Regions from separate parts of the Marinobacter sp. DUT-1 genome, predicted to be linked through region 3. Evidence: predicted binding sites of a transcription regulator. Region 3 holds the regulator's gene; each other region holds the start of a gene.
The links. The regulator sigma-54, encoded in region 3, starts transcription at its own class of promoters, with help from an activator protein. The targets are predictions, from matches to a motif close to ANTGGCATNNANNTTGCTNT.

Region 1 (8,032 bases), on a different contig from region 3:
CGAATGCCGCCTAGCGGGTTCTTGATCTCGTGGGCCATGCCGCGGACCAGAATGCGCGATGTTTCCTGCTGTGAGATCAGGTCCTCTTCCCGGCTGATGCGCAGTAGCCGATCTCGCGGCTGGATTTCGATGAGCAGTTCTGTCGGGTCCAGGGAAATGGGCGTGACCGAGTAGTCCACGGTCAGCCTCGCTCCGCTGGTGAGCACGAATTCCGCTTCCCGGCGGGTGTAGGATTGCCCGTTTTCCAGGGCGGCGTATAGGGTATTGAGCGCATCCTCGGACGCCGCGAGAATCTCGCTGAAGGGGTGGCCCTGGCTGCGGGTGAGGCTGGTCTCGAACAGGCTCTCGGCGGCTGGATTCAGGTAACGGATTTTCAGGCTGTCCTCAAGAACCAGAACCGCTGTGGTCAGGCTGTCGAGAATGCTCTTGTATCCGTCGTTTGTGGCCGGGGCGAACGCCATGGGCAATTCCTGTCGTGTCGTTTTGAAGATGACGGGGTAGGAATTGCAAAAACTGAACCACTTTGGCCGATTTGCCACAAAAGATGGGCAAAGGCGGGGCCTGTGCCCGCCACGGCACGGCCCGCGTGCCGTACACTGGTGCATGACTTCGGCCAGAGGGTGGTCAGCCGGGCAATTCCGCCCTGTTGCTGATCAGAGTATGGCCTTTATCTGGTGCGAGCGCACCAAACTGGTGCGAAAAAATTGCAAGGGTCAGTTTCTCACTGACGGACGATGGACGGTAAAGGTGATGGGGGAGCCGGTTTTCACCTGCACGCCGTTTTCGTCCACGATGTGAACCCGGGCCTCATGGGTACCCCGGAAAATGTTGTTCACTACCACTGAGCCCGAGCTGGTCTGGGCAACGGGCTGGCCGTCGAGCGTGACCTCGTACTTGTGACCGGCTTGCAGTCCCGGTGTGCTGGTGACTTCGAAGCGAACATTGCCGCTGCCGCTTTGGAAGGCCTGCTCATTCTGCGGCTGCACGAAGGAGACGCTCTCATAGACCGCGCCCTCGCGTTTCACTTCTTCCCGGAGCTTTTCGGTCTCGCGGACGGTCTGGGGTTTGGGTAGGGTGACGGTAGTGACCGGTTTTACATCAACCGTTTCTCCACCCTCAATCGGCTCGTCGGAGAAGGTGACATTGCCCTGGGCGTCCACGTGGCGGTACACCTCACCAAGGGCCGGTGCCGAGAGCAAAACAAGAAAACCTGCCACCAATCCGTACTTCGCGTGCATAACCGTAACCTGCAATGATGGTTTGGTTTGATTATCAACGGCCTGTCAGGCCATTTCAACGCTCTGGTCGATCCTTGTTGGTTACATATCGTTAAGGGCGCGAGAGTGTGCGGCCGCGCACAAAAAAGCCCCGCACGGGGCGGGGCCTTCCAGTAATCCGATGGGAGTCGGATCAGCAGGAGTAGTACAGGTCGAACTCAACCGGGTGAGTGGTCATGTTCAGACGCTCCACTTCGCCCTGCTTCAGGTCGATGTAACCGGCGATCATGTCTTCAGTGAAGACGCCGCCACGAGTCAGGAACTCGTGATCCTCTTCCAGGCACTTGAGTGCTTCCTGCAGGGTAGTGGCAACCTGAGGAATGTTCAGGGCCTCTTCCTTCGGCAGGTCGTACAGATCCTTGTCCATGGCATCGCCCGGGTGGATCTTGTTCTGGATGCCGTCCAGGCCAGCCATCATCAGGGCGGCGAAGGCCAGGTACGGGTTGGCCGCCGGATCCGGGAACCGCACTTCCACGCGGCGTGCCTTCGGGCTGTTTACATACGGGATACGGATGGAGGCGGAGCGGTTGCGGGCGGAGTAGGCCAGCATAACCGGCGCTTCAAAACCTGGAACCAGTCGCTTGTAGCTATTGGTGGCCGGGTTGGTGAAGGCGTTGATCGCCTTGGAGTGCTTGATGATGCCGCCGATGTAGTACAGCGCCATTTCGCTCAGGCCTGCGTAGCCGTCGCCGGCGAACAGGTTCTTGCCATCCTTGTTCAAGGACATGTGCACGTGCATGCCGGAGCCGTTATCGCCAACCACCGGCTTGGGCATGAAGGTGGCGGTCTTGCCGTAGGCGTGGGCCACATTGTGTACGCAGTACTTCAGGATCTGAACTTCGTCCGCCTTGCGGGTCAGAGTGTTGGCGCCAACACCGATTTCACACTGGCCGGCAGTGCCGACTTCGTGGTGGTGCACTTCGATTTCCAGACCCATGGACTCCATAGCGGCACACATGGCGCCACGCAGGTCGTGCAGGCTGTCTACCGGCGGAACCGGGAAGTAGCCGCCTTTCACGCCAGGACGGTGACCGATGTTGTTACGATCGAAGTCTTCGCCGGAGACCCAGGCAGCTTCTTCCGAGTGCAGGGAGTACATGGCGCCCTGCATGTCTACGTTCCATTTTACCGAGTCAAATACGAAGAACTCTGGCTCCGGGCCGAACAGTGCGCCGTCGGCAATGCCGCTGGACTTCAGGTATTCCTCTGCACGACGGGCCACGGAGCGCGGATCACGCTCATAACCCTGCATGGTGGTCGGCTCCACGATGTTGCAGGTGATGTTGATGGTGGTTTCTTCGGTGAACGGGTCCAGGACGGAAGTCTCGTCGTCCGGCATCAGGATCATGTCGGATTCGTTGATGCCCTTCCAGCCTGCGATGGAGGAACCGTCGAACATCTTGCCGTCAGCGAAGAAATCCTCGTCGACCTCGGTGGCCGGCAGAGTCACGTGCTGCTCTTTACCGCGGCTGTCGGTGAAGCGCAGGTCTACCCATTTGACTTCGTGCTCTTTAATCAAATCAATCGTCTTGGACATTGTGCATGCTCCGTAAGTTATCCCGCGGTGCGGGCGCATTTCATGTTCGTGGTGCCGGATCGTTCAGTGAGACTGAGGTCCGATCTGTTTTTCGGGTTCGGGCAGCTTACCAAAAGCGTGCATCCCTTACCTGATAATTTTCGGCTGACTAAGCATAAGCAAGGGGCTTGCCAGTTTTTCACTTTTGCGCCAGAACGGCGCAGCCACAGGGCTTTCGGCCCGTTATGGCGCGTAGCCCGGATGGGTAATCCGCCGTTTTGCACCAAAGGAGTGCACCAAAAGAGTGCGATCACGCAGTAGATGCGTCATATCAGTGCGCAAGCGGTTGGTTAAAGAATAGGCACTAATCTTCATATTAACGACATCGACTTTTCGATATACTGCGCGCCGCTCATTTTTTCCTCAGGAAACCCGTTGTGATTGATAAGCTCAGAAATGTCGCCATTATTGCCCACGTAGACCACGGTAAGACCACCCTGGTTGACCAGTTGCTGCGCCAGTCCGGCACGTTGGACCGTAAGGAGCTCGAAAGCGAGCGCGTTATGGATTCCAACGACCAGGAAAAAGAGCGTGGCATCACCATTCTGGCCAAGAATACCGCGCTGAAATGGAAGGACTACGATATCAACATCGTGGACACTCCGGGGCACGCTGACTTCGGCGGCGAAGTTGAGCGGGTCATGAGCATGGTGGACAGTGTGCTGCTGGTGGTGGATTCCATCGACGGCCCCATGCCGCAAACCCGTTTTGTTACCCAGAAAGCGTTCGCCGCGGGCCTGCGCCCGATTGTGGTGGTGAACAAGATTGACCGGCCCGGCGCACGGCCCGACTGGGTTGTGGACCAGGTGTTTGACCTGTTCGATAATCTGGGTGCCACCGACGAGCAGTTGGACTTCCCGATTGTTTACGCCAGTGCCCTGAACGGTATTGCCGGCATGGAGCACGAAAACCTGGACGACAACATGGACGCCGTGTTCCAGGCGATTGTCGACCACGTGCCCGCGCCTGCCGTCGATCGGGACGGCCCGTTCCAGATGCAGATCTCCCAGCTCGACTACAACAGCTTCCTGGGCGTCATCGGCATCGGCCGCATCATGCGCGGCTCCGTCAAGACCAATACCCCGGTCGTAGCTCTTGGTACTGACGGCAAGAAGCGTAACGGTCGTATTCTCAAGATCATGGGCCACTCCGGCCTGCAGCGGGTGGAAGTTGACGAGGCCCAGGCTGGCGACATTGTGTGCGTCAGTGGTCTGGACCCGCTGTATATATCCGATACGCTGTGCGATCCGAACAATGTGGAGGCTCTGCCGGCATTGACCGTGGACGAGCCCACCGTGTCCATGACCTTCCAGGTGAACGATTCCCCGTTCGCCGGTAAGGAAGGCAAGTACGTCACCAGCCGCAACATCAAGGAGCGTCTGGAAAAAGAGCTGCTACACAACGTGGCTCTGCGCGTGGAAGAGGGCGACTCAGCGGACAAGTTCAAAGTGTCTGGCCGCGGTGAGCTGCACCTGTCGGTTCTCATCGAGAACATGCGCCGGGAGAACTTCGAGCTGGCCGTGGGTCGGCCGGAAGTGGTGATCCGCGAGATCGACGGCGTGAAGCAGGAGCCGTACGAGAACGTGATCGTGGATATCGAGGAGCAGCATCAGGGCGCCGTAATGGAACAGCTCGGCCTGCGCAAGGGCGAGATGACCAACATGATCCCGGATGGCAAAGGCCGCATGCGTGTGGAATACATCATCCCGGCCCGTGGTCTGATCGGCTTCCGTAACGCCTTCCTGACCATGACCTCCGGTACCGGTATCCTGACCTCCACCTTCAGCCACTACGGCCCGATCAAGGAAGGTGCCATGGGTGGCCGCCAGAACGGAGTGCTGATCTCCATGGCCAAAGGCACGGCGATGACCTACTCCCTGGAAACCCTGCAAAGTCGTGGCAAGCTGTTCCTGGCGCCGGGTGACGAGATCTACGAGGGTCAGCTGTGTGGTATTCACAGCCGTGATAACGACATCGTGATCAACCCCACCAAGGCCAAGAAGCTCGATAACATGCGCGCTTCCGGCAAGGACGAAGTGATCGGCCTGGTGCCGCCCATCAAGCACACCCTGGAGCAGGCGCTCGAGTTCATCGACGACGACGAGCTCGTGGAAGTAACACCCAAGTCCATCCGTCTGCGCAAGAAATTGCTCACCGAAAATGAGCGCAAGCGCGCCGGCAAGAAGTAAATTGCCGCCGGAATGAAATCGGGGCCAGATGAAAGCCTTCATCTGGCCCCTTTTTTATACCCCCCAGGGGTCTGAAGAACCCGTTCTTCTGACCCCATCTTCAGCCAAACTCCAGTAAAACGCTCTTCACCCCAGAGGCGTGAAGAGCGCTTTCTTCTGCTCCCATCTTCAGCCAAACTCCCATAAAAGCCTTCACGCCGGAGTTTTGCCCATGCTCACGCTCTACCCCGAAATTCAGCCCAACGCCCAACACCGCCTCGCGGTTGATCCTCCCCACGAGCTTTATATAGAGGAAAGCGGTAACCCCGACGGCATTCCCGTTCTGGTGGTGCATGGCGGCCCGGGCGGTGGCTGTGAGGATTACCACCGGCGCTTTTTCGATGCCGAGCGTTTCCGGATCATCCTCATGGACCAGCGTGGTGCGGGCCGGTCTACGCCGTTGGCGGAGCTGGAAGGCAACAGCACTGACAAGCTCGTCGAGGATATGGAAACCGTTCGCCAGTTTCTGGGCATTGATCGATGGCTTCTGTTCGGTGGCAGCTGGGGCTCAACCTTGAGCCTGGTATACGCGCAGACCTACCCGGAACGCGTCTCGGGCCTCGTCCTGCGGGGCATCTTTCTATGCCGGCCACGAGATATTCACTGGTTCTATCAGGAGGGCGCCAGCCGGGTATTCCCGGATTACTGGGAGGACTTCGAAGCGCAGATTCCCGAGGCTGAGCGTGGCGACATGGTTCCGGCCTACTACCGACGCCTGATCAGCGCCAACGAGCTGGAACAGATCCAGGCTGCCAAGGCCTGGTCGATTTGGGAGGGGCGATGCGCCACCCTGAATCCCAATCCCCGGGTAGTCGAGCATTTCGCCCATCCCCACGTGGCCATTGCACTGGCGCGAATCGAGTGTCATTACTTCATGAACAACGCCTTCCTCGAGCCTGATCAGATCGTCAGGGACGCCTACAGGCTGGCCGACATACCGGGGATTATTGTTCACGGTCGTTATGACATGGTCTGTCCACTGGACAACGCTTTGGCGTTAAGCAATGCCTGGCCGGAAGCCGACCTCAGGATCATCCGGGATGCCGGCCATTCTGCGTCTGAACCGGCCATTGTCGATGCCCTGATAAGGGGCGTTGAGGAAGTGGTCGCCAAAACCGGGAAACCGGTCGGATAAAAAGGCGTTGGCCGGGTTGCGGTCTTCCAGGAGCGGGGATACACTCTTGCCGATTCGTAATTTCCCCGTCTGTCAGGAAGCGAATGAAAGGGCTCATCCAGAGAGTATCGGAAGCCAGTGTCACGGTTGATGGCCAGTCAGTTGGCGCTATAGGTCGTGGTGTATTACTGCTGCTCGGAGTTGAGCGGGATGACGGGGCTGCAGAGGCAAAGGAGTTGTGCCGAAAAATTCTTTCCTATCGTATCTTTCCTGACGAGCAGGGCCGTATGAACCGCAGTTTGCAGGACATCGGTGGTAGTTTGCTCGTTGTACCCCAGTTCACCCTTGCAGCCGATACCCGCTCGGGAACCCGCCCGGGTTTTTCCCTGGCAGCGAAGCCGGAAGTTGCCAATGACCTGTATAGCCAGTTCGTTCGTCAGGCGAAAGAGAGCCTGGGGGGTGAGCATGTCTCGGAAGGGCTTTTCGGGGCGGATATGAAGGTACAGTTGATCAATGACGGGCCTGTGACGTTCATGCTGGAGGTTACAGGTTTGTCATAAATGGACGTTGCACCATGACCGGGCAGCGTTCGCCTGCGTGTTTATGGATAGTGCGCTGGATAACCCGAAGGGCGTGATATCTGGCCCGGGACAGAATTTCAGATGCTTTAGTAGGCTGAATTGAAAGAAAAAAATGGCGATTGGCCTCGAATTTGTAACGCATTGGTCACAAAAACGCACAGTGCTGCTGGCTATAAAGGGTTGCCTTTCTGGTGCCAAACAAGCTAAAAATGCGCTGTTTAAAATTTGCAAATGCGGGTTCTTTGTATTAAAACAGATTCATTACTCAGTGCTTTAAGAAAGTGCTGTAAGTAGCTGAGCTACAAAGATCTGCAGTTCTGCAGGTTTTCAAAAAAAGAAGAAAAGTTATCTGGATGTCATAAAAATGACATGGAGATAATGGAGAATCCGGCACATCCAGCCTGGCTGGTAATGCCTTAAAAAAATCGGGATCAGTACCCGTCGCTAAAACCTGAGTTAACTCAAAAAGGAAGACGCAACATGAAAAAGACGCTCATCGCATCTGCTATTGCAGCAGCTACTTTCTCTGGCGCTGTTGCAGCCCAGGAAAGCAACCTGCCGACCGTTTACGGCAACATTCAGTACGCAATCACCCACACCAATGTTGACGGTGGTGGTTCTACTGTAGATCACTTCGACAACGGTACTACTCTGGGTGTGAAGCACGACCACGAGATTGCACCGGGCATCACCGGTTTCCTGAAAATGGAACTGGAAGGCATCAACGCTGACGATAAAGCTGCCAGCAGCGGTATCGACAAGCTGGACGAGGCCTACATCGGTGTGAAGGGCGACAGCTTTGGTCAGGTCTGGGTTGGTTCCGACGACTCCATGTACGAGAGCGCCATCGACAAGATCGTGAACTTCCACGAAGTAGGTACTGGTATTGGCGGTAGCTACGACACCGGCGAAGGTGACCTGGTTCAGTACTTGTCTCCGTCCTTTGGCGGCCTGAAGCTGGGTGCAGCTGTTCAGGTTAACGGCGACGGCGATGCAGATAACAACGGCAAGTCCTACCCGTACCAGGTGGCCGCTATGTACAGCATCGATGCGCTCGAGCTCGCTGTAGCGATGGACTCAAACGACGGGAATACCTCCTACTCCAGCAATGATCCATCCTTCAATAACGAAAACACTTACGGTGTACGTGCTACCTACGCCATGGGTGATTTCAGCCTGACTGGTGAATACCAGACCCGCAAGGACGTTGGTGACGAGTACGGCGTGATCGGTGTGTACGCGCTGGGTGCCAACCA
Region 2 (8,032 bases), on a different contig from region 3:
GGAGATCCACATAGGCTTGCGGCAGTATATGCAAAGACCATGCTGACGGAGGTACACTGAATTACGATTTTTTTTGAGGGAATATCTTTTTTTAGACACGAAATAGACCGGCTTTTTCAGTACCTCAGAATCGCTTAAGCGATACCTGAAGAACCAGCCGAGATACTTCGAACTGGAGGGCGAAGAGTAGTCGGATAAACCCGAACTACTCGGTTTAGTTGAAACCTAAGTTAGCTGATTCTGGGAGAAAGGTAAACCCGAGAGTGTCGACGTACTGTCAACCAAACCCTGGTTGATTGTGGATCAAAGTGGAGATACTAGTTCGTAAGTCATTGTTTTGTGGATGACTGAGGACTTATGTGCTGCAAAAAGCACTCCTGCAAGGCTCTCATAATCCCTTGGTCGCTGGTTCGAGTCCAGCTGGGCCCACCACTCCTTTCAGTCGCGATGGACCTCATTGGACTATTCCAGCCAGAAATCACAGATTTCTGTCGCTTCGCAGGGCGCAAGCCATGCTTCCGCTTCATCCTGCTTCGCCCAGCTGGGCCCACCACTTCCCTGCCCCCAATACAATTCCCACCTGAATTTGTGCAATACCTATCTTTATCGACTAATTTTAAAGTGACCGGAGCACATCGCCGACCGATGGCCGACGACAGGCAGGAATTACCGGCCAAGGCTCACTCGACACTGCGTCGAGCCTGACAAGAACCGTCCCCAGAGCCAGGAAATTGGATCATTGATCGTAATTCCCCGAGGGAACAGATGAAGTCGTCAAAGACCCATGGAGAGGCATCATGAGGAGCAAACTCGGCACCTTTCAGACCCTATTAACCCTTCTTTTCTTGGCTTTCGTTCTCAGCGCCTGTGGTGGAGGTGGGAGCGGAAGTCAATCGGTCACCGTGGAATCCACGGAGGATATTTCCCTTTCCATAAACCCTGACAACCTGAATCTGGCGCTTAACCAGAGTGCCACGGTAAAGGCCATTGCCACTTTGGTAAGGACTGGAACAACAGCTGATGTATCGGATCAGGTTAACTGGAGCTCGGATAATATTGCTATCGCTTCCATTACGAGATCCGGCGGGACCGTTACGGTTATACCTCAAAACGAAGGATCAACCACAATTACTGCTGAACTCGACGGCATTTCAACTACTGCCTCCGTAACCATCGGCAACCCATTGATCAAGATCGTCACGGATCCACCGAGCAAGAGCATCATGGATGGTTCACTGGAACAGATCACAGCAAGGGGCACCTTCAGCGATGGCACCTCAAAAGACGTAACAAACGGCGTAACATGGACTTCAAACGACGAGACTATAGCGACAGTTGACGAAGGGCAGGTATCTGCGCTCAAACCAGGGGAAGTAACCATATCCGCAGTTGCCGGGCCCGTGTCTGGCACCACGCAATTAATGATAGCTCCGGCTCCGGATGCTCCCGGGCGAATGGAAATCGTTATTACACCAAATGTTATTCTGAAGGATGAAGTAACAGGCGCATCTATTCTTGCTACGGTATTTGCCAATGATGAGACTGGTGGAGTCCTGAGCCCTACCACGACGATAGTCTTCTCAGAGTCATCCGGCGATGTAAGTTTCATACCGACTGAAGCTGAAATTAACAGCACCAACCAGGTTGAAACAGAAGCCAAATCCACACTCGTTGGCGAATACCTGCTTTCTGCGGCCGTCCCAAATACCACAGCCAAGGCTCAAGGCACTTTGGATGTTGTATCCAACTTCAATGAAGTCATTCAGCAATCCAGCGAAATCAGGCAGCCAGTTATACTCAACGGCATGTTGCGCGACGGAGATTTTGGTGCACTTATCAAAAATACTTCAAATCGCGATTTTGGGTTCCAACCAACCCAGGCCGAGTTTTTCAATGGAAGTACCCTCATAGATTGCGACCCCGCAAACCCACTGCCGCCGCTGGATCTGAATAATCAAAACGGAATCCTCGAAGGTGGAGAGGAAGCTTTCTTCGGCTGCGAACTCAGATCGGATTCTGAAACAACCTACCCTCCCGGTGAGTTCAAGGTGGTCTTCTATTTTCGTGATGCGACGACCGATATTGCCTTCAGCGTGGAGGTACCGTTCGACGCGCCTCAAACATAACCCCTACACAAGCGGCCACGCACGGTGTAAATTTTCTGGACAAAAAAACCGCTGGGATCTCACCCAGCGGTTTTTTAACACTCATGATCTTTCACAGAGCTTCAGGAAGCCTTCTTCCTCCGGATGGCCAAGGCCAGAAGCCCTAACCCGAGAAGCCCCAAGGTACCAGGCTCCGGAACAGATACCGGCGGTTTGTCGGAGCTGTAAGACTTGTCGCTACCCTCGCAGCCGTCATTATTACCATCCAGAGTTCCTTCAGAGCAGAACTGCTGAGCCCGGATAGCAACAAGCCCGAAGTCATCAAGACCCAAGCCGAAGTCTGACGTCTGCCAAGAGAAGGTCTGGATACCGTCAAAGCCCTGTTCGCCAAGGCGGAACACCAGCCCCCACAGGCCATCAAATGATGCAGGGAAAGACAAGCCCTCAAGGTTGCAACCTGTGCCACAGCTGTTGCTCGAAGTGTCCTGCCCGACCAAAGCGACATTAGCGCCTGTCAGCATCGCACTGCCGCCGCCGGTGGTCTCGCTGCCGAAATCGACAAACAGGCCCAACGCCTCTGCGTTCCACGGATCAACAGTCAGACTGTAGTTGAAATAACCCGCGTCGTTGTCGTTCACCGTGAAGATATAGTTACCTGATCCGTTCTCATTGCTCGTCCAGGTGTCATACGTAATCATCCCTGCCTGAGCCGCACCGGCACCCGCAAGGCACCCAGCAGCAAGCAGTGATGGCAAGAACCTTCCTTTGAATTTCATGTTACTTCCCTCCGTTGTACGACATGCAGTCCCGGTAGAGGCATCAACCCCTCCACCACCAAAAACTGCACGGCCACTTTCTCTTCGGATATGAGCAAGAGGCGAGCCAACATGGAAAAACATATATCTGCCAGCCGGTTACGAGAGCAAAAAAAAGCCACTCCGGAGTAAATCGTAAAATTTTTCGACATCGCGTCACGGTCCCTTACATTCCGTGACCATTAAACATTTCATAATTCGGAAAACACTGGTAAGAGCTTGTAACAACGGGGATTTCACGACCCCCAAGCATATACGTGGTTCTACAGACATTGATCTGTGTCAAAAAAGCCAAAGTCCCGAAAAGACAAGCCACATACACTGCAACCCTGAACCAACGTGGCGCCACCCTCAGGAAGCACCGGCGCACGGACAAAAACAACGAGATAACGGAGTGTATCAATGGTAACCACCCCCCGGTTTTCCGTACGGGCTATGTCCCTTGCAGTTGCTGCGGTTTCCGCAGGTGTTTCTCTGTCCGCCACTGCCAGCATGGGCAACCTCGGCACCACCTATGGTGTAATGCCGGTTGACGTTGCCACCGCCCAGTCCCTGTCCATGTTTAATGACCAGGTGTCCGCCACCTACTACAACCCGGCGTACCTGACCAAGGACACCCGCGGCGAACTGACGGCAGGTATTCTGCACGCGGAACAGGAGTTGCGCTCTGCCAACCCCAACGCGGACGGCGATGTGCTCTCCAACTCCCCGAGCCAGCACGTGCTGATCGGTATGAAAACGAACCTGGGGTCACTGACCCGCTTTGACCATCCGATCTATCTCGGTTTCATTGCCGGCGTGGAGAAATATGGCAAGGAAATGCTGGCTTTCAGCTCTGAAACCACCGAAACCGGCCAATTCCTGCAGTACGGCAAGGAACCACTGTTCCTGAATATCGGCGGCGCGACGCAAATCTGGCGCGGCATTTCTGCCGGTGCCTCAGTACGAGTTACGCTGGACGCAACGGCAAATCTCGACGCCGTGTCCACACTGGGCGGCGAGACCACCCGCGAACGTCTCTCCGTCAATGCCGAGCCCTCACTGAAAACCATCCTCGGCACCAATATTGATTTGGGAAGTACGTTCTGTCCGGACAGTGAATGCTTCCTGGATGGCTGGGAATCTGCACTCATTTACCGGACCAAGTCCTCTGCCTCCACCACGATCGACTCCAACATTATCGTCACCCAGACCATTCCGGAGCCCGGCTTGAGTCTTGCTGTTTCAACCATTGACTCTTTCCAGCCGGAAACCATCGGCATCGGCACCCAGTACCAGGGTGAGAACTGGCGCATTGGTGGCAGCATCGAGCAGCAGAACTGGTCCGAGCTGGAGGATGAATTCGCTGCCGACAGCATCAAGGATCAGGGCTCGGTGGCAGCAGCCAGCCGGATCGAATTTGACGACATCCTGATCCCCCGTGTCGGGGGCGAGTATCAGCTCAACAAGAATTTCGCAGTTCGAGGCGGGATTGCCTATGAAGAATCCCCCCTCAAATCCACCCGCAACCCCGAGATCAACTACCTCGACACCGACAAGATCGTGATCGGCCTTGGCATCAGCGCCACCTACGACCGCACCCGTCTGTTGGCCTACCCGGTCCGGCTGGACCTGGGCTACCAGTATCAGCAGCTGCAGGAGCGTGATTTCACCCTGGTGGACTTCGACGGCAATGAGACCAACGTGAAAGCCGACGGCGATGTCCACGTGGTCGCCGGCTCCATCACCCTGAAGTTCTGAGGAGAGGTACAGCCATGAAATACAACAAGACCCTGGCACTCGTCCCCGCGATCTTGCTCGCTGCCTGTGGGGGCGAGGAGCAGACATTGAACGCCGAGCTGCCATCCGGCTCCGTCGTCTACTCCTATCCGGCCGATGGCCAGACCGGAATCAGCCCCAAATCCGATATCGTGATCCGCTTCTCCCATGCCATTACGGAAGAAGAAGCGGACATACAGAGCAAGATACTGGTTCAGGACAGCGCTGGTAACGTCGACTTTACCGTGACCAAAGTTGATGGCGGACGCAGCCTGAAGCTGGAACCTGCAGATAGTCTCAGCACCGGGACCGAATATTCCATCTCCTTTGTGGAACCACTCGCTGCGGCCAATGCCAATTCAGTTGGCACTCCGAACGCGGAAGGTCCAGAAGGGATCCAGTTCACTACCCGAGCCGGATTCACCGGCATTGCCAGTAAAGACAATCTGGCACCGAGTTTCGAAGTGGCGGAAATGATCCCCTCCCCCGAGGGTGAGCTGCAACCAATGGACTTCTCCAGCTTCCGTCTTCTCCTGACCCAGCCAGTCCACCCTCAGTGGAAGAAAATGGGTGGCAGCATCCTTCTCGAGGACAGCGACGGTAATGAGGTTCCGGCAAAAATCCTTGTCGACCAGCGTCGGATCACCGTTGATCCATGCCTGACCGACGAGCCGGCACAGTGCGGCACCAAGGCCGATGAGCTCATGGCCGGTGCCACTTACACGCTTAGCATCTCCGGACTCCCGAGCCTGACCAGTCCCGGTACCACACTGGATTTTGACAAGACCTTTACCGTCCGGGAAACCGGACCAACAGTCGTCCTGTTCCAGGAGGTCATCGACTCCGGTCTGCTGGCCGGCACCGAGCCGAACACCTCGAAACTCAATGGACAGATCATCAACGGCGTTACTCTGAACTCCGTGCTTCAGGGCACCGCCGGCCCGTCCCAACAGACAGGCGGTCTCTTCGCCGAGCTCGCCTACGCCCCGGCATTTGAGGCGGATGAGCCGTTGCCACTGCGTGTTCCGCGAAGCAGTGTGCTCAACAGCAGCAGCCTGGACGTCAAGATCAACGGCACTGTGCCAATCATCAATCCCGTAACTGGGGAGATTCAGCAGACCGGCAACATCAAGGTCACCATGATCTCCGATGCCAGCGGCTACCTGCTGCCGAACCCTTATACCGATGACCTCAACGCGCCCCGCCATGTGAAGCTTTTCATGGACGTAGCCATGAATACCGAGGAGGCCCAGCCCAATGCCTCCCTGTCCCAGAACCTCCTGGGCGTGGAACTCAGCGGCATCGCCCTGGTTGAGGACGGTGTGCTGACGATCGATGCCATCGGTGTCGTTGAGCCCAATTTGCTGGGTCAGGAGTTCACCGACTCCACCATCGCCTTCCGTATCGAGGCGGCCACTGACACCGACTCTGCACTCGACGCCGAGGATCTCTGGGAGCCCGACACCACCAGCCCGACCCTCGTTAGCTGGATGCCGGGTCCGGATTCTGCCATTCCGGGTGATCGGGACCAGATGCAGCGCCCCGGTGATCCGATTGTGCTGAATTTTGATGAACCTCTGGATGAAGACAGCCTCGACACCGCTTTCATCCTCTATGCCGGCAACGCAAGTACAGTACCCGTGGAAACCCGGCTTGATGGCACCACGGTAGCAATCAACCCTCAGGGAGGCCTGAAACATGGTGTCAATTACACCCTGGCAATCAGCAACGCACTGACTGACCTGGCCGGCAATAGCGCAGCGTCACAATCCTTGGACTTTGCCCTTCCGGCAATCAAGGATGGATCAGAAGCGCCGTTTGCCTCGCCCATCGCGCTGACGACCTACCCGGGCTATCCGTGCGCGACCGAAAATCTTGACCTCCCGAACGGGAGCCACGGCACCTGTGTCGACGCAGCACCAGGAGGCACGGTTCGTGACCAGCTTCCGGTCACTACCTTACCGAAGGACCGGCCGATTGTGGTGCAGTTCTCCCAGTCAATGGATCTCTCCACCATTAATTCCAACACCTTTGTGGTAGAGAAGATCTCGAATCCCGCAACGCCCGGAGCCGTAGGCACTGAAGAGATGGTCAGTGGCCGGTTGAACAAGAGCAATCAACGCGTGCGCTTTTTCCCGGACGCCGCCTGGGAGGTAGGTGCAACCTACCGCTACACTCTGAAATCAGCGGCGAACGGGGATTGCGGCACAGGAGATTACGTCTGCTCGGAAGAAAACCTTCCCCTTCAGACCGACGTTCTTGTTGACCCGACCGATGTGGGCGGGCCGAACCTGACCATCTACTTCACCGGCACAGAAGAGCAATCCAGTGTATTCACACCACTGCGTAACCTGCCGATCCGGGATACCAACTCCAACTATGTCATCGACTGCGATACGCCGGGAGGCACAGACTGCCTGGAGCCCTTTGCCCACGAGGAGGATGGCAACGGTGGCTTCCTGCCGTCAGCCAATGCGGGCAAGCTTGGAGTCGTGGGACAGCGTGCATCTGTCCTTGGCGCCGGAGCCGACGCACGGGTCGGTTGTTCAACCACCGGAGCCGACTGTCCGGACAATAAATTCATCTATCAGACCTACGGTCTGGATACAGAGGTAATCGGCCCGGCTTTCGATGAAGCAGGCAATAACATTGGCGTGCGGGTGCTGCTGTATCCGACCATGCTGGTGGCCTCTTCCGCCAGCGTGTTCCTGAAGTCCGACCTGGACCTGTTGTCACTGGCAGAGCTCGAGGAGCCCACCGGCCCTCAAATCATCCGTATGACATACGGCGAGCCTACTGAGGACAACCCCCTGGGATTGGTCGAGGGCTTGATTTCCGAAGGCAGTGACGGACGCCCCTATTTCAGTACTGTTGCGAACCTGACACTGGACGCTCCCAACCTGGCGCCCCTGGAGGGCATTGCACAGCACAATCTCTACAGTTACCCGATAAAACTCGTGCTGGACGGCCCGATTACCTTTTTCGATGATGGCCGGATGCAGATCGAGCAACGTAACACCGCCGTTGCGCCCATCAATGTGCTGATTGGCGGAGGGACTACGGCAGATATTCCGCTGCAGATTCCAGTGGGCGGCATTTACCTCAACTTCATCTCCAACCCGATCAAGGAGATCCCGGCCAAGCAATAACCTGAGATGTCTCCGCCTTGGGCCAGTCTTCGGACTGGCCTTTTTTATTCCCTTGTCCCGTCCTGACTTTTCCCCTCCCCCGCCAAACCTGATAATCTGGTTGCACAACGAAACCTGCTGCCATAACAACAATTCCCGGGAGATTCCATGGACAACGGCACTCATTACCGCACCTGTCACCTTTGCGAGGCCATGTGCGGCGTGG
Region 3 (8,032 bases):
ATGTCTCACCGGTAAAATGTCGTGATGGTCATCACCGGATTTATTGAAAATGATATACTTCCGCCACTTTCAACGCTTTTTGCCGAATTCCCCCGATACGAGCCAGGCCAGAGCCCGATGACTGAACAGACCAGCCACGATTTCCGGACATCCGCCCTTCGCGCCATTCGCATCGAGCGCGATGCCATCGAGGCCCTCGAAGGCCGCATCGACGACCACTTCTTCCGCGCCTGCGAGACCATCATGGCCTGCAAGGGCCGGGTGGTGGTGACCGGCATGGGCAAGTCCGGTCATATCGGCAACAAGATCGCGGCTACCCTGGCCAGCACCGGCACGCCTTCTTTCTTTGTGCACCCCGGCGAAGCGAGCCATGGCGACCTGGGCATGATCACCAGCCAGGATGTCGTCATTGCCATCTCCAACAGCGGCAACACCAGTGAGGTGGTGACCATCCTGCCTCTGATCAAACGCATGGGCGCCCCGCTGATCAGCATGACCGGCAATCCGGACTCGGTGCTGGCGCGGGAGGCGGTGGCCAACCTGGATGTCCGGGTGGACGCCGAGGCCTGCCCGCTGGGCCTGGCCCCCACTTCCAGTACTACGGCAACTCTGGTCATGGGAGATGCATTGGCGGTGGCCCTGCTGGAAGCCCGGGGCTTCAGCGCCGAAGATTTCGCCTTCTCCCACCCCGGTGGCAGCCTGGGCCGGCGCCTGCTGCTCAAGGTTTCCGACATCATGCACACCGGTGAGCAGATTCCGGTCGTGACCGAAGGCACCACCCTCAGTGGCGCCTTGCTGGAGATTTCCCGCAAGGGCCTGGGCATGACGACCGTAGTGGATGCCAAAGGCGACCTCACCGGCATCTTTACCGACGGCGATCTGCGCCGCACCCTGGACCGGTCCGTGGATATCCACAACACCGCCATCGAGGAAGTAATGACCCGCCACGGCAAGACCATTGCCGCCGACCACCTGGCGGCCGAAGCCCTGAACATCATGGAAGAGATGAAGATCAACGCCCTGCCGGTCACCGACGAGAAAGGCGCCCTGGTCGGCGCCATCAACATGCACGACCTGCTCCGGGCGGGAGTGATCTGATGGCCGACCTGACCAGTCCGCTGGCTTCGCAATGGCCTGAAGAGCTGATCGCCAGGGCCGCCCGCATCCGCCTGATCGCGCTGGATGTGGACGGCATCATGAGCGACGGCAAACTCTATTTCAGCGCCAACGGCGACGAACTCAAGGGCTTCAATATCCTCGACGGCCTTGGCCTGAAACAGCTGATGGCAGCCGGCATCACCGTCGCTGTCATCACCGGCCGGCGCTCACCGTTGACCGAAAAACGCATGAACGACCTGGGCATCCCGCACCTGATGCAGGGCCGCGAAGACAAGAAGGTGGCCTTGCAGGAGCTGGTGCGCACCATGGACATTGCTCCGGAGGAAATTGCCTACATGGGGGACGACCTGCCGGACCTGCCGGCACTGCGCTTTGCCGGTCTGGGCATCACCGTACCCAACGGCTACTGGCTGGTGCGACAGCATGCGGACTACTGCACCAGCGTGGCCGGTGGCAATGGCGCCGTACGGGAAGCCTGTGACCTGATCCTGACCGCCCAGAACAAACTGGACGCCGCACTTGCCCCCTACCTGGAGCCGGCGGGATGAGCAGCCCCCTGGAGTCGCTCCGGCAAGTCAGCGAGCGCCCGCTGGTGCGGGCGCTTGCGGTGATGGCCCTGGTCGCCGTGGCCCTGTTCCTGCTGTGGCGCAGCGACGAGCCGCCGGCACCGGACCCGGAAGCTGCTGCCCTGCGCGGCCCGACCGAACCGGATGGCTTTGTGGTGGACGGTACCTACACCGCCTATGACCAGAACGGCAACCTGGAAGTGCGCTTCTCCAGCCCGCGGATCGAGCAGTTCGAGGAGGGCAACATGGCCACCATGGTATCGCCCACTGCCCGCATCCGGGGCGAACCCGGCACTGAACCCTGGACAATCTCGGCGGACAACGGCAGCCTGCTGCAGAACGAGAATCTGCTGTACCTGACCGACAACGTGCGTATCATTCGCCCGATTGGCGACCGTGAGGCGACCCTGACCACGTCAAAGCTGACGCTGGACAACGATCAGAACATCATCTATACCGACGCTCCGGTGGAGATCACCGATCGCATCGGCGTTACCCGTGCCACCGGCATGAAAGCCTGGATCAACGAGCGAATTCTGGAGCTCAACTCCGACGTGGAAGGACGTTATGAGACCGTTCAATAAACATCCGTCCGGCGTGTTGGCCACCCTGCTGGCGCTGGTCCTCAGCGGCCCGGTCCTGGCCTTCGACCTGGATTCCGACCAGCCGATCACCGTCAGCGCCGACAGCGCACGGCTCGATGACAGCAAGGGCGTGGCCACCTATACCGGTGACGTGATCCTCACCCAGGGCAAGACCCGACTGACAGCCGAACGGGTCGTGCTGTACCGCAACACCGAAGGCCTGAACCGTATCGAGGCGTCCGGCGCCCCGGCCCACTATACCCAACCGAGCCGTGACGGTGAGGGCGAGACCGATGCCCGCGCCCTTAACATCACCTGGTCTGCCACTGACCGGCAGCTGACCTTTGAACGGGAGGCGGTGATTGAGCAGAATGGCAACCTGTTCCGCGGCGACCTCATCCATTACGACACGGTTCGCCGGGTAGTTACCGCCGAGGGCGGACAGGAAACGGGATCCGGCACTGGCCGGGTTGAAATGGTTATCCAGCCCCGCAGCACCAGACAGGGATCCGATGGCAGTACTGAGAGCCAGTAACCTGGCAAAGAGCTACAAACAGAAGAAGGTGGTCATCGACGTTTCCCTGGAAATCCAGAGTGGCGAGATCGTCGGCCTGCTCGGCCCCAACGGCGCCGGCAAAACCACCTGCTTTTACATGATTGTTGGCCTGGTGCCCGCCGATCGCGGCCGCATCACCATTGATGGCCAGGACATCACGCCCCTGCCCATGCACGGGCGTGCCCGCAAGGGAATCGGCTACCTGCCCCAGGAAGCCTCGGTATTCCGCAAACTGACCGTGCGGGACAACATCATGGCGATCCTGGAAACCCGCAAGGGCCTCGGCCGGGCCGAGCGTGATGCCAAGCTCGAAGAGCTATTGGAAGAGTTCCACATCACCCACATTCGCGACAGCGTCGGCATGGCACTCTCCGGCGGCGAGCGCCGGCGGGTGGAAATCGCCCGCGCCCTGGCCATGGAGCCCGCCTTCATCCTGCTGGACGAACCCTTCGCCGGCGTGGACCCGATCTCGGTGAGCGACATCAAGCACATCATCCGCCACCTGCGGGACAAGGGCATCGGGGTACTGATCACCGACCACAACGTGCGGGAGACACTGGATATCTGCGAGAACGCCTACATCGTCTCCGGGGGGCATATCATTGCTTCCGGCAGCTCGGAGGAGATTCTGGCGAATCAGCAGGTGAAAGAGGTGTATCTGGGGAACGAGTTCCGGCTCTGAGAGTGGGGTCTGAAGAACGCCTTCTTCTGACCCCGAGTTGGAATTGAGCACAAGCCAAAGGTCCAGGTTGGGGTCAGATGAAAGTTTTCATCAGACCCCTGAGTCAGGGGCCACCCCAGGGGTCTGAAGAACGCTTTCTTCTGACCCCGGGTCGGATTTGAGCACGAGCCAAGGGTCCAGGTTGGGGTCAGATGAAAGTTTTCATCAGACCCCTGAGTTACATCCCCGCCACCTTTCATGTTCAATCTGACATCCAATTCCAGTAAACTCGGCAAAGAACTTGCTTGCTACGGCAACTAGCTAGCATACAAAGCATTTTTTCTCTGATGCCAAGGTGACAGAGCGTGACGAGTAACGGATCCTGAACGTATGGTGATGAAAGCTTCATTACAGTTAAAGCTGGGTCAGAGCCTGACCATGACGCCCCAGCTGCAACAGGCGATCCGGCTTCTGCAGCTCTCCACCCTCGATCTGCAACAGGAAATCCAGCAGGCCCTCGATTCCAATCCGATGCTGGAAACCTCCGAGGACGACGACCACGCCGAAGCGCCGGCGGACAACACCGAAAATCGGGACGACCAGGAACAGGATTCCACTGCCAGTGCCGAAACCGGTGATGACTGGGACGATGCCGGACCGGAATGGACCGGCGAGAACGAGGTTCCCGATAACATCCCGGACGACCTGCCCGTCGACACTGCCTGGGACGACATCTATCAGTCCGCGCCGGCCTCTTCGGCCCGCAATGACGACGACAACGAACAGGATTTCGAGACCCGCAACTCGCCGACGGAAACCCTGCACGATCACCTGGAATGGCAGATCAACCTGACACCCATGAGCGAGCGGGACCGGGCCATCGCCCATGCCCTGCTCGATGCGGTAGACGATCACGGCTACCTGACCAGCCCTCTGGAGGAGATCCATGCCGGCCTGCAGGACGACGCCGACGAGGATCCCCTGGAACTGGACGAGGTGGAAGCGGTGCTGCACCGGCTCCAGCATCTGGACCCGGCTGGCGTGTTTGCCCGTGATCTGCAGGAATGCCTGCTGATCCAGCTCAACCAGCTGCCGCCGGACACCCCCTGGCTGGCCCAGGCTCGGCTGGTGATTACCCACTACATCAACCTTCTGGGTAACCGGGACTACGCCCAGCTGCTGCGCAGAAGCCGCCTGAAGGAAGATCAGCTGCGGGAAGTCCTGGCGCTGATCACCGGCCTCAACCCCCGACCGGGCGATGTGATCGACCACGGCGAGCCGGATTACGTCATCCCCGATGTCATCGTCAGCAAACACAACGGCCGCTGGCGGGTGGAACTGAATCCGGAAATTGCCCCCCGCATCCGCGTGAATGCGAGCTATGCTTCTCTTATAAGGCGTGCGGACAGCAGTGCAGACAACACCTACCTGCGGGATCAATTGCAGGAGGCCAAATGGTTCATCAAGAGCCTGCAGAGCCGGAATGAAACCCTGCTTAAGGTGGCCACCCGCATCGTGGAGCACCAGCAGGGCTTCCTGGACCAGGGTGAGGAGGCGATGAAGCCGCTGATCCTGTCCGATATTGCCCAGGCCGTGGACATGCACGAGTCCACCATTTCCCGGGTGACCACACAGAAATACATGCACACGCCCCGGGGCATCTTTGAGCTGAAGTACTTTTTCTCCAGCCATGTCAGCACGGATGAAGGGGGTGAATGTTCCTCAACGGCCATTCGCGCGATGATCCGGAAACTGATTGCCGCGGAAACTCCTAAAAAGCCATTGAGTGACAGTAAAATTGCAGCCATGCTAGGAGAACAGGGCATCAAGGTGGCAAGACGCACCGTGGCCAAGTACCGGGAGGCGATGCATATTCCGCCTTCCAATGAACGCAAACGACTGGTGTAACAACAGGAGACGCCTATGCAACTCAATATTTCAGGCCATCACGTAGAATTGACTCCCTCCCTCAAGGATTATGTCACCGAGAAGTTCGACAAGCTGGAGCGCCACTTTGACCACATTTCCAACTGTCAGGTGACCCTGGAAGTCGAAAAGGTGCGCCAGATTGCGGAGGGGACTCTGCATGTAGCGGGTGGCGGTGAAATTCATGCTAAGGCCGAGAATGAGGACATGTACGCAGCCATCGATGCCCTGATCGACAAGCTGGATCGTCAGGTTCTCAAGCACAAGGAAAAGAACGTAGACCGGATGCACGGTAACGGGCAGCGTTAACAGTCCGTCTCCATGCGGTAATCCAATGGCGCTGCGGCACTTCGGGTGTCGCAGCCTTTTTTTTACGGAAATGCAGTCGATCCATGAGCGACACATCCCTGACCATAGACAACATCCTTGTACCGGAGCTGACCCTCTGCCGGGCGCCGGCATCAAGCAAGAAGCGGGTTCTGGAGTTCATCGCTGAAAAGATCCACCAGCAGGATGAAACCCTGAGCGACACCGAGATCTTCAACAACCTGATCGCGCGCGAGCGGCTCGGAAGTACCGGAATCGGCCAGGGGATTGCCATCCCCCACTGCCGGCTGGAGGGCCTGGACCGGGTGATCGGTGTGCTGATGACGCTGGAGGAAAGCGTCGAGTTCGATGCCATCGACAATCAGCCCGTGGACCTGGTGTTTGCCCTGATCGTGCCGAAGGAGGCGACCAGCGAGCATTTGGAGCTGCTGAGCCAGCTGGCCGAGAAATTCAATGAGCGGTCCTTCTGCAACAGGCTCCGCGAGTGCGAAGACGCCAGGACATTGTATGAGCGCATGACAGCCGCTAACGGCTGAACCCGACTTTACCGGAGGTATGCTGGGCATGAAGTTGATCATCGTGAGTGGCAGGTCAGGCTCAGGCAAGAGTACCGCACTGCATGTACTGGAAGATCTGGGCTTCTACTGCATCGACAACCTTCCCATCGGGTTGCTGTTTCCGTTGACCCGGGAAGCGGCCGCCCAGGAAAGGCCGGGGCGGCTGAACAAGATGGCTGTGAGTATTGATGCCCGCAACCTGTCCGGTGAGCTGGCCAATTTCGAGGATATCTACAGTCAGCTGCAGGAAACCGGCATCACGGTGGAGATCATCTACCTGGACGCGGACGAGCAATCCCTGCTGCAGCGTTTCCATGCCACCCGCCGCAAGCATCCCCTGAGTGACGACAAGACCTCCCTGCGCGAGGCCATTACCAGCGAGAAGAAGCTGCTGGAACCGCTGTCCAAGCTTGCGGACCTCTATATCAACACCACCGGCATGTCGATGTACGAACTGCGGGATCAGGTCAAGCAACGGGTGGTGGGCCGTAAAGAGCAGGAACTGGCCCTTCTGTTCCAGTCCTTCGGCTTCAAGCACGGGGTGCCGCTGGATTCCGATTACGTGTTTGATGTCCGCTGCCTGCCCAACCCCTACTGGGATACCAGCCTGCGCAAGTACGTGGGCACCGACCAGCCCGTGATCGATTTCCTGGAGCGGGAGCCGGCCAGTCGCAAGATGGTCGATGATCTGATCGCTTTCCTGGACACCTGGCTGCCCGGCTTTGCCGAAAGCAACCGCAGCTACATGACCATTTCTATCGGCTGCACCGGCGGCCAGCACCGCTCCGTGTATATCTGCGAGCAGCTGGGCAAGCATTTCCGCGAACGCTACAACAACGTGCAGGTGCGCCACACCGAGCTGCCCCACCTGCAAGCCCGGGGAGAGACCTGAAGCACCATGATTCGCCGCCCCATCACCATCATCAACAAGCTCGGCCTGCACGCCCGCGCCACGGCCAAACTGGTGGCGACCGCCTCCGAGTTCGACAGCCAGGTCCGGATCGCCCGCAACGGCCGCGAGGTGGACGCCAAAAACATCATGCAGGTGATGATGCTCGCCGCCAGCCAGGGTACCGAAGTGGAGCTGATTGCCGAAGGGCCGGATGAGGAACGGGCCATTGAGGCGCTGGTCAGGCTGATTGATGATTATTTTGGTGAGGGGGAGTAAGCGTGAACATGGGGTCAGAAGAAGGTGTTCTTCAGACCCCTGGGGATTTAACCCCGTTTTCACTCACCTGTAACGCCTAACTCCGCTATAATAAAGGCGTTTTCAGCAAGCAGGTGATCCATGACCGATATTCTGGAAAAAAGCCAGGCCAGGCAGCGTTTGCGCTCTCTGAGTGAGGCGCTGGATAGTGGTGCCCTCAAGCAGGTTGCCCGCATCCTCAATGGCGGCCTGAGCCCCAGTGATATCGCCCACCTGCTGGAATCCTCCCCTCCCCGCCAGCGTGCCCTGCTCTGGAACCTGGTGGAGAAGGATCTGGAGGGTGAAGTCCTCCAGTACCTCAGCGATGACATCCGTAGCTACTTCCTGAGCCAGCTGAACGCCCAGGAACTGGCGGACATCATCGAGGATTTCGAGTCGGACGACCTCGCCGACTTGCTGCAGCAGCTGCCGGACACGGTGATCCAGGAAGTCCTGGACACCATGGACGAACAGGACCGGCTGCGGGTCGAGGAAGTGCTGTCCTATCCGGAGGACACCGCCGGCGGCCTGATGAACACGGACACCATCA
Region 4 (8,032 bases), on a different contig from region 3:
TCAGGGCCAGCCACTTGTGGGCCTTGATTTCCCGGAACATTTCGGCCGGCAATTGGGAAAAAGGGAGGGTCATGACACTGTTCCTTCCCGGTTCATACCGGGGTCTGCTACCTTGAAAATCCTTTTATCAGAAGACCCGCTCAGGAACGCTGAGGATATCGCCCGGACGCAACGGGTAGTTTGTCTTTACATCGCCTCGCGTGAGGATATCCCCAAGCCTTACCGGGATCGCCACTACATCGTTACCAACCTGCCGGTACAGCATGGCGTTGTTCTCGGCGGCAAACTGATTGGCACCACCGGCCTGGAGCACGATGTCCAGCACCGTCATACCTGCACGATGGGGCATCGAGAGGGGCTGTTCGACGGCACCGGCAACACGGACCCTGTCGATAAACTCGTGACTGCCCATGCTGGTGACGACAACGCTGACCTGGGGTTGGCGAATAAAGGAAGACAGCTGCAGTTCGATGTCACTGGCGAGACCTTCCGGCGTTTTTCCGCTTGCCTGGACGTCGCCGACCAGGGGCACGGAGACTTTGCCGTCCGGGCGGACCGGAACCGTGATACTGAGGTCTTCGTTTCGCCATACCGAGACCCGGACGGTATCGGTGGGCCCGAGAATGTATTCATCAACGCTTGTCGTTGTATCGACCGTAAGCGCCCTGTTAATCGCTTCGGGCGACGAAGCGCTGGGTGCAGCACATCCTGTAGACAACGCTACCGCCACCAGGGTCGCGATTACGCCCCAAAACCTGAACATCCGTGACATTGTTATTCCTCTCTGAAATCCCTGTTTGAGTTCGGCTCCGAAGACTGCGCCCCTTCCGAAGCTACCTTGAACCTTTCCTGAACAAGATCACTTCCACCGTCTGCATCATGATCAGAAGATCCAGCAACAGACTCTGGTTCTTGATGTAGTAAAGGTCATACCTGAGCTTTTCGCGACTGTCCTCTTCGTTATCTGCGTACGCGAAACACAGTTGCGCCCAGCCTGTAATTCCGGGCTTTACGCGATGCCGTTCGTTGTAGAACGGGATAGTTGCTGCCAGCTTCTCGACAAATATCGGCCGTTCCGGACGGGGCCCGACAAAGGCCATCGTACCGTTCAGCACATTGAAGATTTGTGGCAATTCGTCGATGCGCAACTTCCGGATAAATTCACCAACCCGGGTAACCCGGGTGTCACCCTTGCTGGCCCAGACAGCGCCGTTCTTTTCCGCATCGGTCACCATCGAGCGGAACTTGTGTACACGGAACACCTTGCCATTGAGCCCCACCCGCTCCTGACTGTAGATAACCGGGGCACGGAAGCCGTCTTCCAGCTTGATCGCGAGCATCGTCAGCAACATCAGGGGAAGGGTCGCCAGCAGCAGGGTGATCGATGAAGCCAGGTCCAGTGTTCTTTTCCAGAAACCAGCGACGGAGGCGACGTTGTAACCGTCAGAGAACACCAGCCAGCCCTGGGTAATCATTTCCAGGGCCACCTTGCGGGATTCCCTTTCGTAGAAGGTGGCACCGTCAACAACCTTGACGCCCTGCATTTTGCACTCCAGCAGGTCCTCCATGGGCAGCCCCTTGCGGCGGTCTTCAACCGCCACGACAATTTCATGCACCCGAAGGGAAAGAACAAATCTGTGCAGCGCCACAGCCGGCGTAACCAGCTGGCTCTTGCTCACAGCCACCGGTTCACCCGGCATAGGCACAAAACCCGCCAGCGTAAAACCTTTCCGGTTGAACGGTGTCTTCAGGTCCTCCAGCAACTGACTGGCTCTTGGTCCGGCGCCCAGCACCAGCACCCGCCGCTTGAATGCGTCCTTCCCTACCAGAGCGAAAAAGACAGTTCTTACCAGTCCCAGCATGAACAGCCCGAACACGGCAGCGGTGGTCAGAACACTGGTGTGCCCCAGATACCACAGCCAATCACCACCAATCAGATAGGCCAGACCGCAAAGTGGAAGGCTGATGATCAGGGCCATGAGGGTCCGCAGCATCATGCCTGACATGCCCTCTTCCAGGCGCGCCTGATGAACCGCAACGGCCACCATCACAAACAGATTCAATAGAGCAAAGGCGAGCGCAGAGGGAACGACATACCAGATCTGCGTAATGAAGAACGAAACGTCACCAAAAAAAGCAAAAAAAACAGACAGGCAAAACGCCAGAATCAGGACCAGAAGATCAATCAGCCCCAGGATCAGGAAGGGTAAATGAATGTAATGCCGAAAAAACCTGACGTGAGCCACATAAACTCCTTGTGTTCTTCACGTAACAACCACAACTTTGCCTCACCGGAATGCAGGGTTTTTAACTCTTTCCTGAGCACCTGGTCCGGTCTCAACCGGGCAATAGCTTACTTACAAAGTGTAACCTGTTTTTACAGTCCGTCAACAAACCGCCCTTCGGAAAGTCCGCGAGAATGCCGGCAAAAAATTTCCCCGGCTTCCCCGCGGAGCCTTCGGTTCTGGATTGATTTGATATGGAATTTAACAGGCGGTGTCAGATGACTTGCGCCGCTTCATGACTCCCATTCCGACAAGTCCAAGACCCAGCAAGGCCAGGGTTCCGGGCTCCGGAACGGTACCGACTGTCACATTGTCGATGCCGAAACCATCGTTCTCATCGTTGGTGTAGAAGGTCAGCGAACTGATTGCCACATCGCTCATGATGCCGACGTAGAAGGCAGAGCCACTCGCGAGGCTGGGATCGAATACCGCGCCGAGATCAAGCGTACCTTCAGTCTGATCTGCGAACAGAATATTCATGATACCGCCGACATCATTGGGATCCGTCAGATAGAAGCCCACGGCGGTGTACATGCCCGCAAGCGAGAACTTCATCTGCTGGGAATCCATGCTGTCGAGCCAGTTCTGGTTCTCACCATCAGCCGGCATGGGGTAACGGCCACTGAACGGACTGGTGTCCGAATTCAGGATGGCCAACCCACCCGCGCAGCTGAAGCCACCATCGTTACAGGACTCGGACGGATAATCTCCGCCAGGCTGCAACTGGGTGAAGTCGCCAACGCTGGTGTTGATGGTAGTGGTCTGGTCTGCCGAGCCGGTGGCTGCGGTAAACCCTTCGAAGGTTTCTGTTGTCGTATCCTTGAGGAACGCCAGAAAATCCGTCTCTGCAGCCTCAGCCTCCGTGACTCCCGGACCGCTGACGGTCACGTCGATCATGGCGGCATTCGCTACTGAAACGGAAAATGCAGAAGCAAGCGCAATCCCCGTTAGTTGCTTTGCTAGAGCCAATTTCATGTCTCACTCCTTTGACAATGATTGTGGGTATGTCCACGCCCTCCACCAAAGCAAACAAGGAGCCAACTTCTATTTTTTTTCGCCCTTTCAGTAAGTTAAAAAATGCATCTAAAAGCAGTGTAAAAAATACTGACGGTTTCTCCCCTCAAATCACAAAAAGATTTACAAACTCTGGAACCGACACTTTTTCAAGCCTCTGCTGATCTCTGCTCAAACTGAATATCCGCTCACATTGCTGCACCGGAAACCGCGTCCCCAGATTGGCCCGGAATTTCTCCTCCAGCAGAGGAATCCCATCTTTCCGACGCCGGCGATGGCCAATCGGGTACTCCACGGCCACCTTGTCGGTACTGGAACCATCCTTGAAGAATACCTGTACAGCGTTGGCGATGGAGCGCTTCTCGGGTTCCAGGTATTCGCGGGTGTAGCGGGGGTCTTCCACCACTTCCATCTTGTCCCGCAGCTCGTCGATGATCGGGTGGCCTTCGTGGAAGCTGTCTTCGTAGTGCTCTGCCGTCAGGCTTCCGAAGATCAGCGGTACCGCCGTCATGTACTGCAGGCAGTGGTCCCGGTCCGCCGGATTGGCCAGCTTGCCTACCTTGGAAATGATGCGGATCGCAGACTCATGGGTGGTGATAACGATCTTGTCGATCTCGTCCAGTCGGTCTTTTACTTCCGGGTGCAGCGTAACCGCCGCTTCGGCTGCGGTCTGGGCGTGGAATTCCGCCGGGAAGGAAATCTTGAACAGGATGTTTTCCATCACGTAGGAGCCGAACGCCTGTGGCAGGGAGAACTGCTGCTCCTCCTCGGGCTTGAGCTTCTGGTCCTTGTTGGTCTTGCTGAACAGGACGTCGTAAAAGCCCCACTGGGGCGCGGTCAAGACACCCGGAATGCCCATCTCACCACGCATGGCGATGTCGGCGAGCCGGACCGCACGGGAGCTGGCATCCCCTGCTGCCCAGGATTTCCGGGAGCCGGCATTGGGAGCATGGCGATAGGTCCTGAGTGCCTGGCCGTCGACCCAGGCATGGGACAGGGCCGACAACAGCTGTTCCCGGTTGGCACCCATGAGCTTGGCGGCCACGGCCGTTGAAGCCACTTTCACCAGCACCACGTGGTCCAACCCCACCCGGTTGAACGAGTTCTCAAGCGCCAGTATGCCCTGGATTTCATGGGCCATGATCATCGCTTCCAACACATCCTTCATGACGAAGGGTTGCTTTCCTTCGGCCACCCGCTTCTGGGACAGGTGATCAGCCACCGCCAGGATGGCCCCCAGGTTATCGGAAGGATGGCCCCACTCTGCGGCCAGCCAGGTGTCGTTGTAATCCAGCCAGCGGACGATGCAGCCGATGTCCCAGGCCGCTTTTACCGGGTCGAGCCGGAACTGGGTGCCAGGCACCCGGGCGCCGTGGGGAACAACGGTCCCTTCGACGATGGGGCCAAGATGCTTGGTGCATTCGGGAAAACGCAAGGCCAGCAGGCCGCAGCCAAGGGTGTCGATCAGGCAGTTACGGGCCGTATCCCAGGCCTCATCGCTGTCGATCTCATAGTTCAGGACATAATCCGCGATCTTCTGGAGTACTTCGTCATAATCCGGACGGACATTGACGTCGAACGTTGCAGACATGCTGTTGCCTCCTTTCCTGATTGCTTTCCCGGGCAAATAAAAATGCCCCCGGCTGTTTACCCTCTACCTGAAAGATAGACGGTATACAGTCCGGGGGCATTGTCGGTTCAGCGGGTTCAGCCCTGGAACGAATCCCCCGGCACCCTCACCCAACCTTCCATCAGAATCCGCGCACTGCGGCTCATGATGGCTTTTGTCGCGGTCCACTGACCATTTACTTCCTTCGCCTCCGCGCCAACGCGCAGGGTTCCGGACGGGTGGCCGAAGGTGACGTGGGTACGGTCCCCGCCGCCCGCGGCCAGATTGACCAGTGTACCCGGAACTGCAGATGCCGTAGCGATCGCCACCGCCGCGGTGCCCATCATGGCGTGATGGAGCTTGCCCATGGACAGGGCACGTACCAGTACGTCGATGTCACTGGCGGTGATTTGCTTGCCACTGGAGGCTACGTAGTCCACCGGTTTTGCGACGAAGGCGACCTTGGGCGTGTGCTGACGGTTGGCTGCTTCGCTCACGTCCTGGATCAGACCCATCTTCACGGCGCCGTGGGCACGGATGGTTTCGAACATCTCCAGCGCCTTCGGATCGCTGTTGATGTCGTCCTGCAGCTCGGTGCCCTTGTAATCAATATCTTCGGCATTGATGAAGATGGTCGGGATACCGGCATTGATCATGGTGGCTTTCAGGGTGCCCAAACCGGGCACGTCCAGGTCGTCCACCACATTGCCGGTGGGGAACATGGCACCGTCGCCGTCGGCCGGATCCATGAATTCGATCTGGACTTCCGCCGCCGGGAAGGTCACGCCGTCCAGCTCGAAATCGCCGGTTTCCTGCACTTCACCGTTGGTGATGGGTACGTGGGCGACGATGGTCTTTTTGATATTGGCCTGCCAGATGCGGACGGTGCAGATGCCGTTTTCCGGAATCCGCTCTTTCTCTACGAAACCGCCGTTAATGGCAAACGCACCGACGGCTGCAGTCAGGTTGCCGCAGTTGCCGCTCCAGTCCACGAAGGGCTTGTCGATGGAGACCTGGCCGAACAGGTAATCGACGTCGTGGTCCGGCTGGGTGGGCGCAGCCAGGATCACGGTCTTGCTGGTGCTGGAGGTGGCGCCGCCCATACCGTCGGTCTGCTTCTGGTAGGGATCGGGGCTGCCGATTACCCGCAGCAGCAGCTTGTCCCGGGCTTCACCGGGCACCTGTGCGGCTTCGGGCAGGTCCTGCAGGCGGAAGAACACGCCTTTGCTGGTGCCGCCACGCATGTAGGTGGCGGGGACTTTGATTTGGGGAGCATGGGTCATGGGTTTGCTCTCTGTATCCGTGAAGATGGGGCTGGTCATGAACATGGGGTCAGATGAAAGCCTTCATCTGCCCCCTGCTTTGCGACTCACGCTGCCCCTTCAGACTCCAGGAAGTCCTGGGCGAAGCGCTGCAGCACGCCACCGGCCTTGTAGATGGAGACCTCTTCCGCGGTATCCAGGCGGCAAATCACGGGCACGTGTTCGGTGCTGCCGTTCTTGCGGTGGATGACCAGGGTCAGCTCGGCGCGCGGCGCCGGGGTGCCTTCCACATCGTAGGTCTCGGTGCCGTCGAGGGCCAGGGTCTTGCGGGTGGTGCCTTCCTCGAACTGCAGGGGCATCACGCCCATGCCGACCAGGTTGGTCCGGTGGATGCGCTCAAAACCTTCGGCCACGATCGCTTCGACACCAGCCAGGGCAACGCCCTTGGCCGCCCAGTCACGGGAGGAACCCTGCCCGTAGTCGGCGCCGGCGACGATGATCAGCGGCTGCTTGCGCTCCATGTAGGTCTCGATGGCTTCCCACATGCGGGTCACCTTGCCTTCCGGCTCGATGCGGGCCAGGGAGCCTTGCTTCACGTTGCCGTTCTCGTCCAGGACCATCTCGTTGAACAGTTTCGGGTTCGCGAAGGTGGCACGCTGGGCGGTCAGGTGGTCACCACGGTGGGTCGCGTAGGAGTTGAAGTCCTCCTCCGGCAGGCCCATCTTCGCCAGGTACTCACCGGCGGCACTGCTGGCCAGGATCGCGTTGGACGGCGACAGGTGATCGGTGGTGATGTTGTCCGGAAGGATCGCCAGCGGGCGCATGCCCTTGAGGGTCTTCTCTCCGGCCAATGCACCTTCCCAGTAAGGCGGGCGACGGATGTAGGTACTCTGCGGACGCCACTCGTAATTCGGGCTTACGTTTGCCTGGGCGTCCCGGGTGATGTCGAACATCGGGATGTAGGTCTGGCGGAACTGTTCCGGTTTGACCGACTGCTTCACGATGGCGTCGACTTCCTCATCACTCGGCCAGATATCCTTCAGGGTGATGGGGTTGCCGTCCTGATCGTAACCCAAGGCATCCTTCTCGATGTCGAAACGGATGGTGCCGGCAATGGCGTAGGCAACCACCAATGGCGGTGACGCCAGGAACGCCTGCTTGGCATACGGGTGAATCCGGCCGTCAAAGTTCCGGTTGCCCGACAGGACCGCGGTGGAATACAGGTCCCGATCGATGATTTCCTGCTGGATTTTCGGATCCAGGGCACCACTCATGCCGTTACAGGTGGTACAGGCAAAGGCCACCACACCAAAACCGAGGTTTTCCAGCTCTGGCAGCAGGTTGGCTTCTTCCAGGTACATCTTTACGGTCTTGGAACCCGGTGCCAGGGAGCTCTTCACCCACGGCTTTCGGGTCAGGCCCAGCTTGTTGGCGTTACGGGCAATCAGGCCGGCCGCCACCATGTTGCGCGGGTTGGAGGTGTTGGTACAGCTGGTGATGGCTGCGATGATCACCGCGCCATCCGGCATCTTGCCCTCTTCCAGTTCCCAGTCGCCGGCGATGCCGCGCTTGGTCAGCTCGGAAGTCGGCAGGTGCGCGTGCGGGTTCGACGGGCCAGCCAGGGTGCGGGTGACCTTGGACAGGTCGAACTTCAGCACCCGTTCATACTCTGCATTCTTCAGGCTATCGGCCCACAGGCCAGTTTCCCTGGCATATTTCTCCACCAGGGCTATCTGGTCGTCTTCGCGGCCGGTCAACTTCAGGTAGTCGATGGTCTGACCGTCAATGTAGAACATCGCGGCGGTGGCGCCGTATTCCGGGGTCATGTTGGAGATGGTGGCACGATCACCCACAGTGAGGCT

Region 1: the regulator sigma-54 is predicted to act here: its motif matches at 2,970-2,989, upstream of glnA (glutamate--ammonia ligase).
Region 2: the regulator sigma-54 is predicted to act here: its motif matches at 2,973-2,992, upstream of ACQUTG_RS10140 (PEP-CTERM sorting domain-containing protein).
Region 4: the regulator sigma-54 is predicted to act here: its motif matches at 3,308-3,327, upstream of ACQUTG_RS08235 (PEP-CTERM sorting domain-containing protein).

What each region holds. Positions count from the first base shown of each region.
Region 1 covers NZ_JBNRLS010000005.1:127,566-135,597, reverse strand. The annotation lists gene glnL (nitrogen regulation protein NR(II)) at 1-461, opposite strand, end outside; gene ACQUTG_RS16510 (DUF4124 domain-containing protein) at 714-1,238, opposite strand; gene glnA (glutamate--ammonia ligase) at 1,411-2,814, opposite strand; gene typA (translational GTPase TypA) at 3,231-5,042, shown strand; gene pip (prolyl aminopeptidase) at 5,254-6,216, shown strand; gene dtd (D-aminoacyl-tRNA deacylase) at 6,300-6,755, shown strand; gene ACQUTG_RS16485 (porin) at 7,257-8,032, shown strand, end outside.
Region 2 covers NZ_JBNRLS010000003.1:18,912-26,943, forward strand. The annotation lists gene ACQUTG_RS10130 (HNH endonuclease) at 1-12, opposite strand, end outside; gene ACQUTG_RS10135 (Ig-like domain-containing protein) at 798-2,126, shown strand; gene ACQUTG_RS10140 (PEP-CTERM sorting domain-containing protein) at 2,228-2,881, opposite strand; gene aupA (alkane uptake protein AupA) at 3,323-4,660, shown strand; gene ACQUTG_RS10150 (Ig-like domain-containing protein) at 4,675-7,827, shown strand; gene ACQUTG_RS10155 (molybdopterin-dependent oxidoreductase) at 7,975-8,032, shown strand, end outside.
Region 3 covers NZ_JBNRLS010000001.1:74,759-82,790, forward strand. The annotation lists gene ACQUTG_RS00335 (KpsF/GutQ family sugar-phosphate isomerase) at 118-1,098, shown strand; gene kdsC (3-deoxy-manno-octulosonate-8-phosphatase KdsC) at 1,098-1,667, shown strand; gene lptC (LPS export ABC transporter periplasmic protein LptC) at 1,664-2,269, shown strand; gene lptA (lipopolysaccharide transport periplasmic protein LptA) at 2,253-2,804, shown strand; gene lptB (LPS export ABC transporter ATP-binding protein) at 2,782-3,507, shown strand; gene ACQUTG_RS00360 (RNA polymerase factor sigma-54) at 3,883-5,394, shown strand; gene hpf (ribosome hibernation promoting factor) at 5,410-5,721, shown strand; gene ptsN (PTS IIA-like nitrogen regulatory protein PtsN) at 5,805-6,275, shown strand; gene rapZ (RNase adapter RapZ) at 6,304-7,188, shown strand; gene ACQUTG_RS00380 (HPr family phosphocarrier protein) at 7,195-7,464, shown strand; gene mgtE (magnesium transporter) at 7,585-8,032, shown strand, end outside.
Region 4 covers NZ_JBNRLS010000002.1:571,074-579,105, forward strand. The annotation lists gene ACQUTG_RS08220 (XrtA system polysaccharide chain length determinant) at 1-73, opposite strand, end outside; gene ACQUTG_RS08225 (XrtA/PEP-CTERM system exopolysaccharide export protein) at 128-772, opposite strand; gene ACQUTG_RS08230 (TIGR03013 family XrtA/PEP-CTERM system glycosyltransferase) at 834-2,246, opposite strand; gene ACQUTG_RS08235 (PEP-CTERM sorting domain-containing protein) at 2,487-3,260, opposite strand; gene prpD (2-methylcitrate dehydratase) at 3,406-4,890, opposite strand; gene prpF (2-methylaconitate cis-trans isomerase PrpF) at 5,007-6,191, opposite strand; gene acnD (Fe/S-dependent 2-methylisocitrate dehydratase AcnD) at 6,278-8,032, opposite strand, start outside.